DNA from 3 places in the Gracilibacillus saliphilus genome. Region 2 is predicted to be linked to each of the others. Evidence: riboswitches for the same ligand, from Rfam matches in the RefSeq annotation. Region 2 holds a riboswitch; each other region holds the start of a gene.
The links. A riboswitch is a leader RNA that binds a small molecule or an ion and turns the genes downstream of it on or off. The one in region 2 is predicted to bind thiamine pyrophosphate.
Positions count from the first base shown of each region.

Region 1: another riboswitch for thiamine pyrophosphate. It lies ahead of GHT08_RS13500 (ECF transporter S component); the one in region 2 lies ahead of tenA (thiaminase II).
Region 3: another riboswitch for thiamine pyrophosphate. It lies ahead of tenA (thiaminase II); the one in region 2 lies ahead of tenA (thiaminase II).

Region 1 covers NZ_WJEB01000020.1:22,055-26,277, reverse strand. Annotated here, with positions in the region: gene GHT08_RS13505 (ABC transporter ATP-binding protein) at 1-1,448, opposite strand, end outside; gene GHT08_RS13510 (energy-coupling factor transporter transmembrane component T family protein) at 1-4, opposite strand, end outside; gene GHT08_RS13500 (ECF transporter S component) at 1,455-2,045, opposite strand; TPP riboswitch at 2,214-2,320, opposite strand; lysine riboswitch at 2,471-2,653, shown strand; gene dapA (4-hydroxy-tetrahydrodipicolinate synthase) at 2,791-3,681, shown strand; gene GHT08_RS13490 (M20 family metallopeptidase) at 4,064-4,223, opposite strand, start outside.
Region 2 covers NZ_WJEB01000012.1:34,202-38,424, forward strand. Annotated here, with positions in the region: gene GHT08_RS11005 (methyl-accepting chemotaxis protein) at 1-1,455, shown strand, start outside; TPP riboswitch at 1,551-1,648, shown strand; gene tenA (thiaminase II) at 1,833-2,516, shown strand; gene GHT08_RS11015 (acetylornithine deacetylase) at 2,513-3,772, shown strand; gene GHT08_RS11020 (TSUP family transporter) at 4,133-4,223, shown strand, end outside.
Region 3 covers NZ_WJEB01000031.1:19,312-23,534, reverse strand. Annotated here, with positions in the region: gene thiM (hydroxyethylthiazole kinase) at 1-379, opposite strand, end outside; gene thiD (bifunctional hydroxymethylpyrimidine kinase/phosphomethylpyrimidine kinase) at 376-1,200, opposite strand; gene tenA (thiaminase II) at 1,193-1,891, opposite strand; TPP riboswitch at 1,999-2,106, opposite strand; gene lepB (signal peptidase I) at 2,167-2,715, opposite strand; gene GHT08_RS17075 (CynX/NimT family MFS transporter) at 2,915-4,108, shown strand.

The sequences.
Region 1 (4,223 bases), on a different contig from region 2:
ACATACATATCATCCTTCAAGATATTTTCTTGCACTCTGGAAAGATCTAAGATTTCCATAAGTTCCCCATCTTTTATTCGCCATTCCTTCGTTGCATATAATTCAACTATTTCAGGCTGATGGGTAACCATCACAATCGTGATGCCATTTTTTCGGCATTCTTCAAAAAGTTCAAGCATTTGAAAAGTGTTTTTGGCATCTTGACCAAAGGTCGGTTCATCCAAAAGTAGAATATCAACATCTGCAATGGTAGCGGTTGCTACACTTAATCGTTTCTTTTGACCAATAGATAATTGATAGGGATGGTGGTCTTTAACATGATATAAGTTATATCTTTTTAAATGTGCTTCTATCCTATCAGCAAACTCTTCTGGGTGAGCCTCACTATTTTTCAAAGAGTGCTCTAGTTCGGCATAAACACTATTCGTGATAAATTGCAGTTCAGGATTTTGGAACACATACCCCATCTTCCGATAATCACATGTGTTAATATTATCTGATAAAAAATAGTTAATCTCTCCTGATGTTTTAATCAATTGCATTATTGCAAGCATCAACGTACTTTTACCTGAACCATTTTCACCAGTTATCGCTAGCCAGTCACCTCGATGAATCACTGCATCGTTAACATGCATTTTTATTTGTTTTTGGTAGTAACCATGAAAGGAATCCATGGTTATAATCGGTTGATGCATGTTATCATATTGGGCATAATTAGGAAGTTGCCGGGCATAGTCATCCCAAATGTTTGGATACCATATTCCATATTGATACAACTTACTTCGGAATCGATTGAAGATATCGTTCGGTTCACCATCAGCCACTATAGCACCTATTTCATCTAAAATAATGACCCGATCAACTAAGGGTAAAACATGGTCAATTTTATGTTCTACAATCACAACTGTCTTATCTTCTGAAACTTCCTTCAAGGTATCCCAAACTTGTTTCGTGCCAACCTGATCCAGCATAGCAGTTGGTTCATCTAAGAACAACACTTCAGGTTCCAAGGCTAATACCGATGCTATCGCAAGCCGTTGTTTCATACCGCCTGATAATTGTTGGATAGAAACGTGTTGATCCGCTAATTGTAAACCAACCTGATCTAGGTATTGGCTAATTAAGGAAGCCATATTTTGCTGAGGTATGTTTCTATTTTCTAGTACAAAAGCAATCTCCTCATCTACATAAGGCATACAAAACTGGGCATCTGGATCCTGAAAAACCATTCCATACGATTCTGAAATCTTCCGTTTATCAGCTTTAATAGGTACTTCTATCACGTCAGGTATTAAGCCAGCCAATATCTGAAGTAAGGTGGACTTTCCCGATCCTGATGGACCGACAAGCAATACTTTCTCACCTTGTTGAATGGATAGTGAAACATCTTTAAATAATAATGATGTTTCATTTGGATATTTAGCTCGTAAATTTTTCACTTCAAGCATGCCAATTTACCTCATCTCATCTTCGAGTCTTTGATAATCATCATTAGTTACTGGACGGATTGCCTTTGTGACACCTGTTTTGTCCAATGCTTCTACCAAGTAATAAGCAAATACACCCGTAATCAATATCGATCCTACTAATCTGGCAACGATCAATAATGTAAGATTCCATAATGCTAATGAATCGATATAACCATAAAAAACATCTAATAATAGTGATCCTATCGCAGCGCCTATTGCTGCTAGACAAGTAACATACAGACGATAACTCTTATATCGATACATAGCAAAGATTAGTTCACAGCCTAATCCCTGTATAAGACCATATAAAAGGAGTGATATACCCCATTGTCCACCAAATAAAAACTCTCCTTGAGCAGCTGCGAGTTCTGCTAATAAAGCAATACCCGGCTTGCGAATAATCAGAAAAGCTACTGTTGCAGCCATAAACCACATACCGTATATTAACTGATCCACATGTAAACCAAGTATCCCTACAAAGCTGTATAATGGACCCCACAGTTTGTAGATAACACTAAAAATAAAGGCAATAACAATTGTTATTAAAATATCAGTCAAAGTTAATGTTTTTCTCATCTACATCCATCTCCTTTTTTAAATTAAGAATAAGTATTCGTCTAGTCTTACCCGTTCTTGATCACTCACTTAGTTACAGCAAAACCCTCCTCCAAACACAAAAAGCCACTATCCATACATACGTAGAGATAGTGGCTATACTTATCCATATAAAAAGTATTGCAATATATTAGATACTAGCCACTTCCCTACGCTGGTATAAGCCAGATCAGGTTCTAAGGGTCTTAAAGTAGCACTTTAATCTCAGTCTTTAAAAGACACCCCTAGTGGAATGTGTTGATAATATTTAATTCGACTTCATCATATCAAATTTTTCCATATTGTCAAGAAAATTTTTTTGAAAATCAGATTGCATGAATCGATATTTTTTGATATAGTTGGTAACAACGTAAAACAATTAAATATTTTGCTTCAATTTTTATTGAAGTGAGAATAGAGGTGCAAAAACCATTAGTACATAGTGGGAGGCTGGTGTTGCCTGAGAAAGCTATCGAAAGGGGAATTTGCCGAAGTAAAATAAGTATGCATCAGCTTATTTTACTGGTCCTTCATTGAATAAATGCAGGGCTGTCATATAGTGCCACACTATATGGAGGGCTATCTCACGCATCGAATCCAATTTGAATTCCAGATGCAACAATGCCCTCATTGTTGCATCTTTTTATTTTCAATTGGTGATGAGATACCCTCTATTCAATGGAACTAGTCAAATTGTTTTAAATCTTTGAATAGAGGTGGATATATCATGAACTTTGGACGTGTATTAACAGCGATGGTAACTCCCTTTGATCAAAATGGAGAGATTGATTATGGAAAAACAGAACGATTAATTAATTATTTACTACAAAATGGAACTGATGCACTAGTTGTTGCCGGAACAACTGGAGAATCTCCTACACTATCAAAAGAAGAGAAATTATCTCTCATTAAATTTACGGTTAAAGTCGTTAATGGTCGCGTACCTGTCATAGCAGGGACAGGATCAAACAACACTCGTGAATCTATAGAAATGACGAAAAAGGCGGAGACGATTGGTGTAGATGGAGTTATGCTTGTTGCACCCTACTACAATAAACCTTCACAGGAAGGCTTGTATCAACACTTTAAAGTCATTGCGGAATCTACCACACTCCCAGTGATGTTGTATAATATTCCGGGTAGAACTAGTGTAAATGTGAATCCTGAAACGATTATTGAACTTGCTAAAATCGATAATATCGTTTCTGTAAAAGAAGCTAGTGGTAACCTCGATGTGATGACCAAAATCATTCGAGAAACAGACCAGGACTTCTCTCTATACAGTGGTGATGATAATTTGACACTTCCTGCTGTTGCCATTGGTGCAAATGGAATTGTATCAGTCTCTTCACATATCATTGGTAACGAAATGAATGAAATGGTTGCTGCTTGTCAAAATGGCGATTTCTGGAGAGCGCAGGAGTTACATCAATATTTACTCCCAATTATGCAAACGATGTTTATGGCACCAAGTCCTACACCGGTAAAGGCAGCTCTAGGGTTGAATGGTATAGACGTAGGAAATGTCCGTTTACCATTAGTACCATTAAACGAAGAAGAAATGCAAATATTAAGACACCATTTACATTTCCTTCAAGAAAATTATTATGCTGGTTAATATAAAAACAGTTCACTAACTATAAAGTGAACTGTTTTCATTTTTTTCATATAAAGAAAACATTAAACCATTGGTGGCACATTTTTACAATGGGTTAGAAATTGCTATTTATGAGTAAAAACAACCACGTTACCTCATGCTAGCGTTGTAGAGCAGATCTTAGCGAAGCCCGCACACTTCCACTCCTGTGGGAATGGTTTGACCTGAAGATCCACTTTTTCGAGTGGGTTTTGCTCGCAAAAGTTAGCTGAAGGGCAAACCCCACGGAAAGGGAAGTGGGCAGCCGGAGTGGCGGTTAAGCTGTTCAAGTATTTCATAATGGAAGCTAGAGAAATGGTAAATCTTTAGCTTTTAGGACTGAGCGTTTGTTGCTCAGTTTTTCTTATGCTAATTCGGCAATTACGTGTGCTAAAAGTATTGTTCTAGGGACAAATGAATCTAATTCCAGATATTCGCTTTCTCGATGGGCTCTTCCCCCGATGGGTCCTAGTCCATCAACAGTTGGTATACCTAAAGCTGATGTGAACGAAGCGTCAGATCCA
Region 2 (4,223 bases):
GATGAATTTAATGAGTCTAAAGATCAAATAGCAGCGTTAAATGCCGAATTAGAAGAAAGTATGGAAACCAACGAGCAGAAAGAATTATATCAGCAAGCGGCTGTCTTAGATAAATCATTTAATAATGAGTTTGAGGAAGTTGTTTCATACATAAACAGTGGAAACGAAAATTTGGCAGCTAGTCGAGCAGAAAATGCCAAAGAACTACGCTTACAAGCAGTAGAACATATAGATGAACTAAAAGAGTTACTACATAGCGAGATGGAGGAGGTTTCCAGTCGAGCAAAGGAAAGTCAAAAGGTGGTCTTAACGTCACTGTTCATTGCGATCGTAGTTTCATTAATTATCAGTATTATTCTCATTAGTCTGGTGAATCGGACCATTTCACGTAACCTATCCAAAGTAGTGTCTGTCAGCAATGAAATAGCACAAGGTAACTTACAAATAGAACAGCTAGATTACCAAGCAAATGATGAAATCGGGCAATTGTCAAGTTCTATCAATAAAATGAGTGACTATCTAAAAGGAATGATCCGACAAGTTTCTGAAGTTTCTGATACTGTCAGTGCACAAAGTGAAGAATTAAATCAATCTGCCAATGAGGTGAAGTCTGGAACAGAACAAATTGCTGTCACAATGCAGGAATTGGCGTCTGGTTCCGAAACTCAAGCTAATCTTGCAGGCAATGTATCTAGTAAAATGAGCGAATTTGTACAAAAAGTTTACGAAGCAAATGAAAATGGTGAACAAATCCAATCAGTATCTACAAATGTACTAAATAGAACAGAAGATGGCAGTGGAATGATGAAGTATTCTGTGAAACAAATGGAACGGATTCATACGATTGTTCAAGAAGCTGTAGAGAAAGTCCGTGGTTTGGATGATCAGTCCCAAGAGATTACCAAGCTTGTGTCGGTCATTAAAGATATTTCAGAGCAAACCAATTTATTAGCTTTAAATGCTGCGATCGAAGCGGCACGTGCAGGTGAACATGGAAAAGGATTTGCTGTTGTAGCTGATGAAGTGAGAAAGCTTGCCGAACAAGTAGCTGATTCTGTTTCTGATATCACAGGAATTGTCTCCAATATCCAAAATGAATCTGCTAATGTGTCACAATCGTTAGAAGAAGGGTATGGAGAGGTAGAAGCAGGTACAAACCAAATCAAACAAACAGGAAAAACTTTTGAACAAATTAATAGTTCTATAAGCGAAATGGTAACTAGCATAAAAAAAGTGTCAACAAATCTTTCAGATATGTCAGCTTCGAGTAACGAAATCAATAGCTCAATTGAAGAAATAGCTTCGATATCAGAGCAATCTGCAGCAGGAGTGGAGCAAACTTCTGCATCTGCTCAACAAGCAAGCAGTTCCATGGAAGAAGTATCATCCAATTCCGAGGAATTAGCTAAATTAGCAGAAAAATTAAACAGTCTAGTACGGCAATTTAGATTATGAACAACTTATGGATAAGTTTTGGTGAGTCCATGTCTAATCGTGTTTGCATTTCCAAATATTTGTTAGTATACTAAAATGGAAACTGAATAATTTAACCATTCGGCTAGGGGAGCATGTAGATGCTGAGAGAGGAAATCGACCCTTTGAACCTGATCTAGTTAAAACTAGCGTAGGGAAGTGGAATTGGTAGTTATATAGATTGTTTGATTAGTCTGTACATTACTAACCCATCTCCCTGCATTGGTGATGGGTTTTTCTTATGTAATCTCAAAATTTACTGGCAACTTTCGCAAGTTATCTGGCAACTATGGTGGATTTACTGGCAACTTTCATGACTTCTCTGGCAACTTCTATTCATTAAACAAGGAGAGTGTAAAATGACTACATTGTTTACCGATCGTCTATGGAAAAGAGTGGAACCGATTTGGAATTCATATCTAGAACATCCTTTTGTAAAGGGGTTAGGTGACGGCACACTAGAACAGGAAAAGTTTAAGCATTGGCTAAAGCAAGATTATGTTTATCTAATCGATTATGCAAGATTGTTTGCGATTGGGAGTTCAAAAGCAGAAGACTTGGAGAAAATGGCGACTTTTGCCAAGCTACTACATGGTGTCTTAGATGTGGAAATGGATTTGCACCGTAACTATGCTGCGGAATTCGGTATTTCGAAAGAGGAGCTTGAATCTACAGAACCGTCTGCGATTACTACCGCATATACGAGTTATATGTTGAATTTGTCTCAGCGTGGTGGGGTGGAAAATGTAGTTGCATCGGTACTAGCGTGTGAGTGGAGTTACAATTTTATTGGGAAATCACTGGCTAAATGGCCAGGTGCATTAGACGATAATTTTTACAGCAGTTGGGTAGAAATGTATAGTTCTAATGAATTTACCGCATTAGCGGAAGAAACGAAACAATTAATGAACCAAATTGCAGAAGGCAAGCCAGAGCAGGAATTAGCAAGACTTGAAGAGATTGTGGTGAAGACTAGTCAATTTGAATATATGTTTTGGGATATGGTTGAAAAGAAAGAAGATTGGCCGGTGAATGCCGAATGAACAGAGCATTAACCAATTTAGTAGATGATAGAAAAGATGAATTAAAGTATATTTTATCTGACCTTATCGGTTTTCCTACCGTTAGTCCGCCTGCTAGAAATACGTCTGACATTCAGAAGTATATCGCGGATTATCTAGAAAAATTAGATTTTGACACTGAACGATGGGATGTCTTCCCGAATGATCCTAATCTTGTCGGGATTAAGAAAGGAACAGACTCTGATACATATAATAGCCTGATTATTAACGGGCATATTGATGTAGCGGAGGTGGGAGATGAATCTAGTTGGACAGTGCCTCCGTTCTCTCTTACTGAAAAAGGTAAATATCTGTATGGCCGTGGGGTTTCTGATATGAAAGGGGCTGTTGCATGTGCCTTGTTTGCGACTAAGCTATTACATGAAGAAGGAATTGACTTAAAAGGCGATTTGCAGTTGCAGACGGTAATTGGTGAGGAAGTCGGTGAAGCGGGAACACTTTCTTGTATTGAAAAAGGATATAATGCTGACTTTACGTTAGTTGTTGATGGCAGTAATCGTGAAATCCATGGTCAAGGTGGTGTAATCACAGGTTGGGTTACGGTTAAAAGTAAACGTGTTTATCATGATGCAATGCGTGCGGAATTAAATGAAACAGGCGAGGATGCCAGTGCGATTGAGAAAATGACCAAGGTCATCGAAAGCCTTCGTAATTTAGAGAAGAAATGGGTGGAGACAAAGGAGTACCCTGGCTTTAAAAAAGGTACAACTACTATTAATCCGGCTGTTATAGAAGGGGGACGTCATGCAGCTTTTGTTGCGGATGAATGTCGCCTTTGGATTACGGTTCATTTTTATCCTAATGAAGATTATCGCATTGTTTCGCAAGAAGTAGAGGAATATCTCCATCAATCACTTAAAGACGACTTATGGTTTGAGAAAAATCCGCTTCATTTTGAATGGGGTGGAAAATCTATGATAGAAGATCGTGGTGAGATTTTTCCTTCTGCAGAGATTGATCCAGAGCATCCCGCCATTAAACTTCTCCAAAAGTCACATCAGGATATCGAACAGGAAAAGCCTTTTGTTGGTATGTCGAAGACTGTGACAGATGCTGGGTGGTTTAGTGATGCAGGTATACCAACCGCGATTTATGGTCCAGGTAAATTACATGAAGCACATGCAGTTGATGAAAAAATAGAACTAGAAGAGTTGATTCAATTCACGAAGACATTGTTAACGTTTATTCCGGCTTGGTGTAATACTAAGAAACGATGAGCTAAATAAGTACATGTCAATTACAATGGAAAAGAATACTAATTATATATAAAATTACCCTGCTTAACATGGAAGTTTACAAATGATAAGCAGGGATTTCTTATTTCAAACTAGTATTCTATCAACTGGACAAATGTTTCTGAAGAGTGTCTGAAAACGAGAAGTGAGTAAGTGAAGTAAACAAATAATCATTCCGTGAAAATAAATGATCAGATACCTATCTTCCTTAAAATCAATTTTGTTCATCCTTCTATGAAAATGAAGATTTATTTATATGAAATAAATCGTTATAATGGTGTGGTGCAAAATTTAAAGTTGGCAGGTGATTTATTTCATAGCCATTGGAAAGAAGGCAAGAAATTGACCGAACTTGATATCTATTTATTACTTATTTTGATCATTTTTGGATTTTTGTCTGGTTTCATCGACTCTGTTGCGGGCGGTGGTGGGC
Region 3 (4,223 bases), on a different contig from region 2:
CCGCTAAGTTGGCAATCTCTCCAGCATTACCTCTAATACATGTTACGTTGACTTCTTGCAAGATACGTTTAGCTGAGTTTGTACGGAAAGTAGTCGCACCTACACCAACCGGGTCTAATACAACGGGAACCCCTGCTTGATTGGCAGCTTTACCGGCCAAAATCATCGCATCAATTTGTTCCGTTGTCAATGTACCAATATTTAAAACGAGGCTACTTGCCATTTGCGCCATTTCTTCTACTTCTTCTTTAGCATTAGCCATCACTGGGGCTGCACCGACAGCATATAATCCATTTGCTGTAAAGTTCATGACGACTTGATTGGTGATATTATGAATCAATGGTTGCTGCTTTCTCACTTCTTCAATTAAATGGCTCACTTAGATACCTCCCTTTGTCCAGGTAAACTTTTTAGCCTGTAGCCCCAATGGTTAGTCGGACCATGCCCACTACCTAATTCGAGAGGGTATTGAATAGCATCAGTAATAAAGTCCTTACCAATAACTACCGCGTCTTTTATCTGCTTACCTTTTGCCAATTCGGCAGTTATCGCAGCCGAAAATGTACAACCTGTACCATGTGTATGCTTCGTTTCAAAACGGTCAGCTTTTAGATAGTAGAAATCTTCACCGTCATATAGAACGTCTACTGCTGCTCCTTCTAAATGACCACCTTTGACAACCGCAGCCTTCGCACCAAGATCATTAACAATTACTTTCGCTGCTTTTTCTGCATCTTGATTATCGTGAATATCGAAACCTACTAGAATTTCTGCTTCTGGTACATTTGGCGTCACCACTGTAGCATGCGGAATCAACGTATTGCGAATGACCTGTCTTGATTTCTCATCCATTAATGAATCACCACTTTTGGCCACCATAACTGGATCAATCACGTAAGGAATATCCGTATTTGCTAATTTTTTAGCTATTAATTCCATCATATCAACAGTAGCGATCATTCCTGTCTTCATTGCTTGTGGTGGAATATCCGTTAAAACGGCATCTAATTGTTTTTCAATAAAATCAATGCTTAAATGCTGTACATCCTGAACACCTAGCGTGTTTTGCGCTACGAGGGAAGTAATCACACTCATTCCGTAAACTTCCTGTTCTTGGAATACTTTTAAATCCGCTTGAATTCCTGCACCACCTGAAGGATCTGTTCCAGCTATTGTGAGTGCTGACGCTACTTTATGCATGTTGCTTCCCCTTTCCAGCAAATGAAAACGGCCATTCTTCCACCTGATAAGCCATTTCCCAGAATAAATACTCTAGCTGACAGCTTTTAATAAAAGCTAATTTAGCTTTCTGTTTCTCTTCTTCTCCAACTTGTTCTGCCCATTTATCTAAACGCTCACACAGTTCCGTTGTCACTGATGCTGTATCTTCCTTAGCGTAAAATGTAATCCACTCATAAAAAGGATGTTCTTCCGTTGGTTGATACTTTTCTTTTAAGTAATGTCCGATCTCTAAATATGTCCAGGGACAAGGTAACAATGCTGCGATTAATTCCCCGATACTTCCTTGTTGTGCGACACTTTTCATATGGGCTACATAATGATTTGCTGTCGGTGGTAAAGGGTATCCTTGCAACTCATCGTAACCAACACCTGCAACCTGACATAAATTATGATGTGGATGAATTTCACTATTCAGGATAAAACCGATCTTTTCATAGAAATATGTCATATCTTCTCTAGTGTTGCTTTTGGCGATGGCGATACCATAGATGTTCATAAAAGCATTGAGATACTCAAAATCTGCTTTCACATAATGAATGATCGCTTCTTTGTGCAAATTTCCTTCTCCAATTCCAACTACAAAAGGGTGTTCAAAAATACCTTGGTAAATATCATCTGCCGCTACACGCAATTCTTGACTAAATGTCATTTCTCCTGCCTCCAGAAAATATATATTTTCATAATAAAAAGCCGCTCGCGGGTAGCGGAGCGGCTTTTGAATAGTCCATATCAAAAATGAGGTGTATGTCGTTCACACACCATCCGACTCCACTTTCCTACGCTGGTCTTAACCAGTTCAGGTTCAAAGGGATCAAGAAATACATTCTTATCTCAGCTGCTCATGCAGCACCCCTAGCGGAATTTCTATTATGAAGTTATTACCAATAAAACACGGATACGGTAAATTGTCAAGTTTAGCCTTACCTATTTAATGATTCCAAATGATTCAATTGGCCATATACGCATTTTAACATCTCCAATAACAGCATCTTCATCTACAAAGCCAAATTCTCGACTATCTTTACTAACTCTCCGATTATCACCTAAAACAAATATTTTCCCTTCAGGAACTTGTTCCTTACCAGTTAATTCTTTTAAAGTAAAATCATTTGTTAGCTTCTGGCCATCAGTCAGTGCTGCTTTCGAGTCATCAAGATACGTCTCTTCATAGAGCTTCCCATTAATATATAAGTTGTCATCTTTCATTTCAATCGTATCACCGGGAAAACCTATTATTCTCTTAACATAATTATCATTTGAATCCGGTGCTTTGAAGGCAATTTCATCAAAGCGATCAATACTACTGATCTTACTCAAAATAATCCGGTCGCCATTTTCTAAATTTGGCATCATCGATTCGCCTTTCACAACGGAAGGAGTAATCAAAAAGTGCCGACACAGAAGCACAATAATAACAGCAACCAACAACGCCTTCAACCATGATAGTAATTCTTTAACGACCTTATTCTCCATTGTAGACCTTCTTTCATCATAGTTAACTTCCACTTGTGATTGATCCACGGTGCGAACCATCCATAAGACCCCCACTAATGGAAGTCTTACTTTATGTATGTTATTCTATTATAATGCGAATTTTACTAATAGTTTCTTACTTATTTTAGCATATTTTGTATGACATTTGTTAATAAAAACATAGAAATAAGGTGAAAAAATGGAAAAAGGTCCACACTTAACAAAAAAGCATTATACGATTCTTTTTATCATTGGCATTATTCTGTTAGCCTTTAATTTAAGACCCGCAATCACTTCAGTCGGTCCTATCATTGGCATCATCCGTGAAGAATTATCGATCAGCAATTGGAGTGCAGGCTTTTTAACCAGCTTGCCGCTCATCGCCTTTGGCTTTATGTCACCCATAGCACCGAGGATTGCCAATCGGACTACTAATGAAAAAGCATTACTATATGGACTTATCACATTATTGATTGGTATTTGGATCCGCTCCACAGCATCCATTACCTTATTATTTGTCGGTACCATATTAATCGGTGTCGGTATTGCGATCATTAATGTTATTTTACCAAGTCTCATTAAAAGTAATTTCCCTGAGAAAATCGGTTTAATGACAGGTGTTTATACAACATCGATGTCCATTTTCGCCGCATTAGCCTCAGGTTTCAGTGTACCACTTACAACAACTGCTGGACTTGGATGGCAATGGTCATTAGCTAGCTGGAGTTTACTCGTGATTATCGGTATAGTTGTCTGGCTTATCGCGATGAACAAAGCGCCCATTAAAGAAGATAAGGAACTATACGAACCGAGCACTGTTCAATTATTGCGTTCACCTGTTGCCTGGCAAGTCACGCTTTTTATGGGATTACAATCTTTCTTATTTTATGTAACGATTTCATGGTTAGCTGAAATATTGATTTCCAATGATTTCTCAGGGTCAGTTGCTGGATGGTATGTAGCATACATGCAATTCATCAGTTTGCCTGCTACTTTCTTTACTCCTGTTATTGCAGGTAAGCTGAAAAACCAACAACCTGTCGTTGCCGTTTTTGGGATGTCAGGCATTATCGGTTATAGCATGCTATATTTTGAACCTGGTATCATAGGGACTACTATTGCGATTACACTAATTGGCATGATGTTAGGAGCTAGCATAAGCTTGGCTTTAGCCTTGCTCGGTCTAAGGACTACTAATGCAAGACAAGCTGCTGAATTATCAGGAATGGCACAATCTTTTGGTTACCTATTAGCATCGATTGGACCGATAGTCATTGGACTTATTTTTGACATTACCAACCATTGGCAGCCTTCTATTATGACGATACTATTTGTTACATTAATCATGACTGTTTTTGGTTTAGGGGCCAGCAGAAACAAGAAAGTATTATAATTCATTTGTGAATTTTTTCATTACGAACGTTTTTGTCCGATATTAAAAGAATTGTAAATTATGAGGAAAGTCACTTTACTGGTCTGTTGATCAGGTATATACTGAATAAATGAAT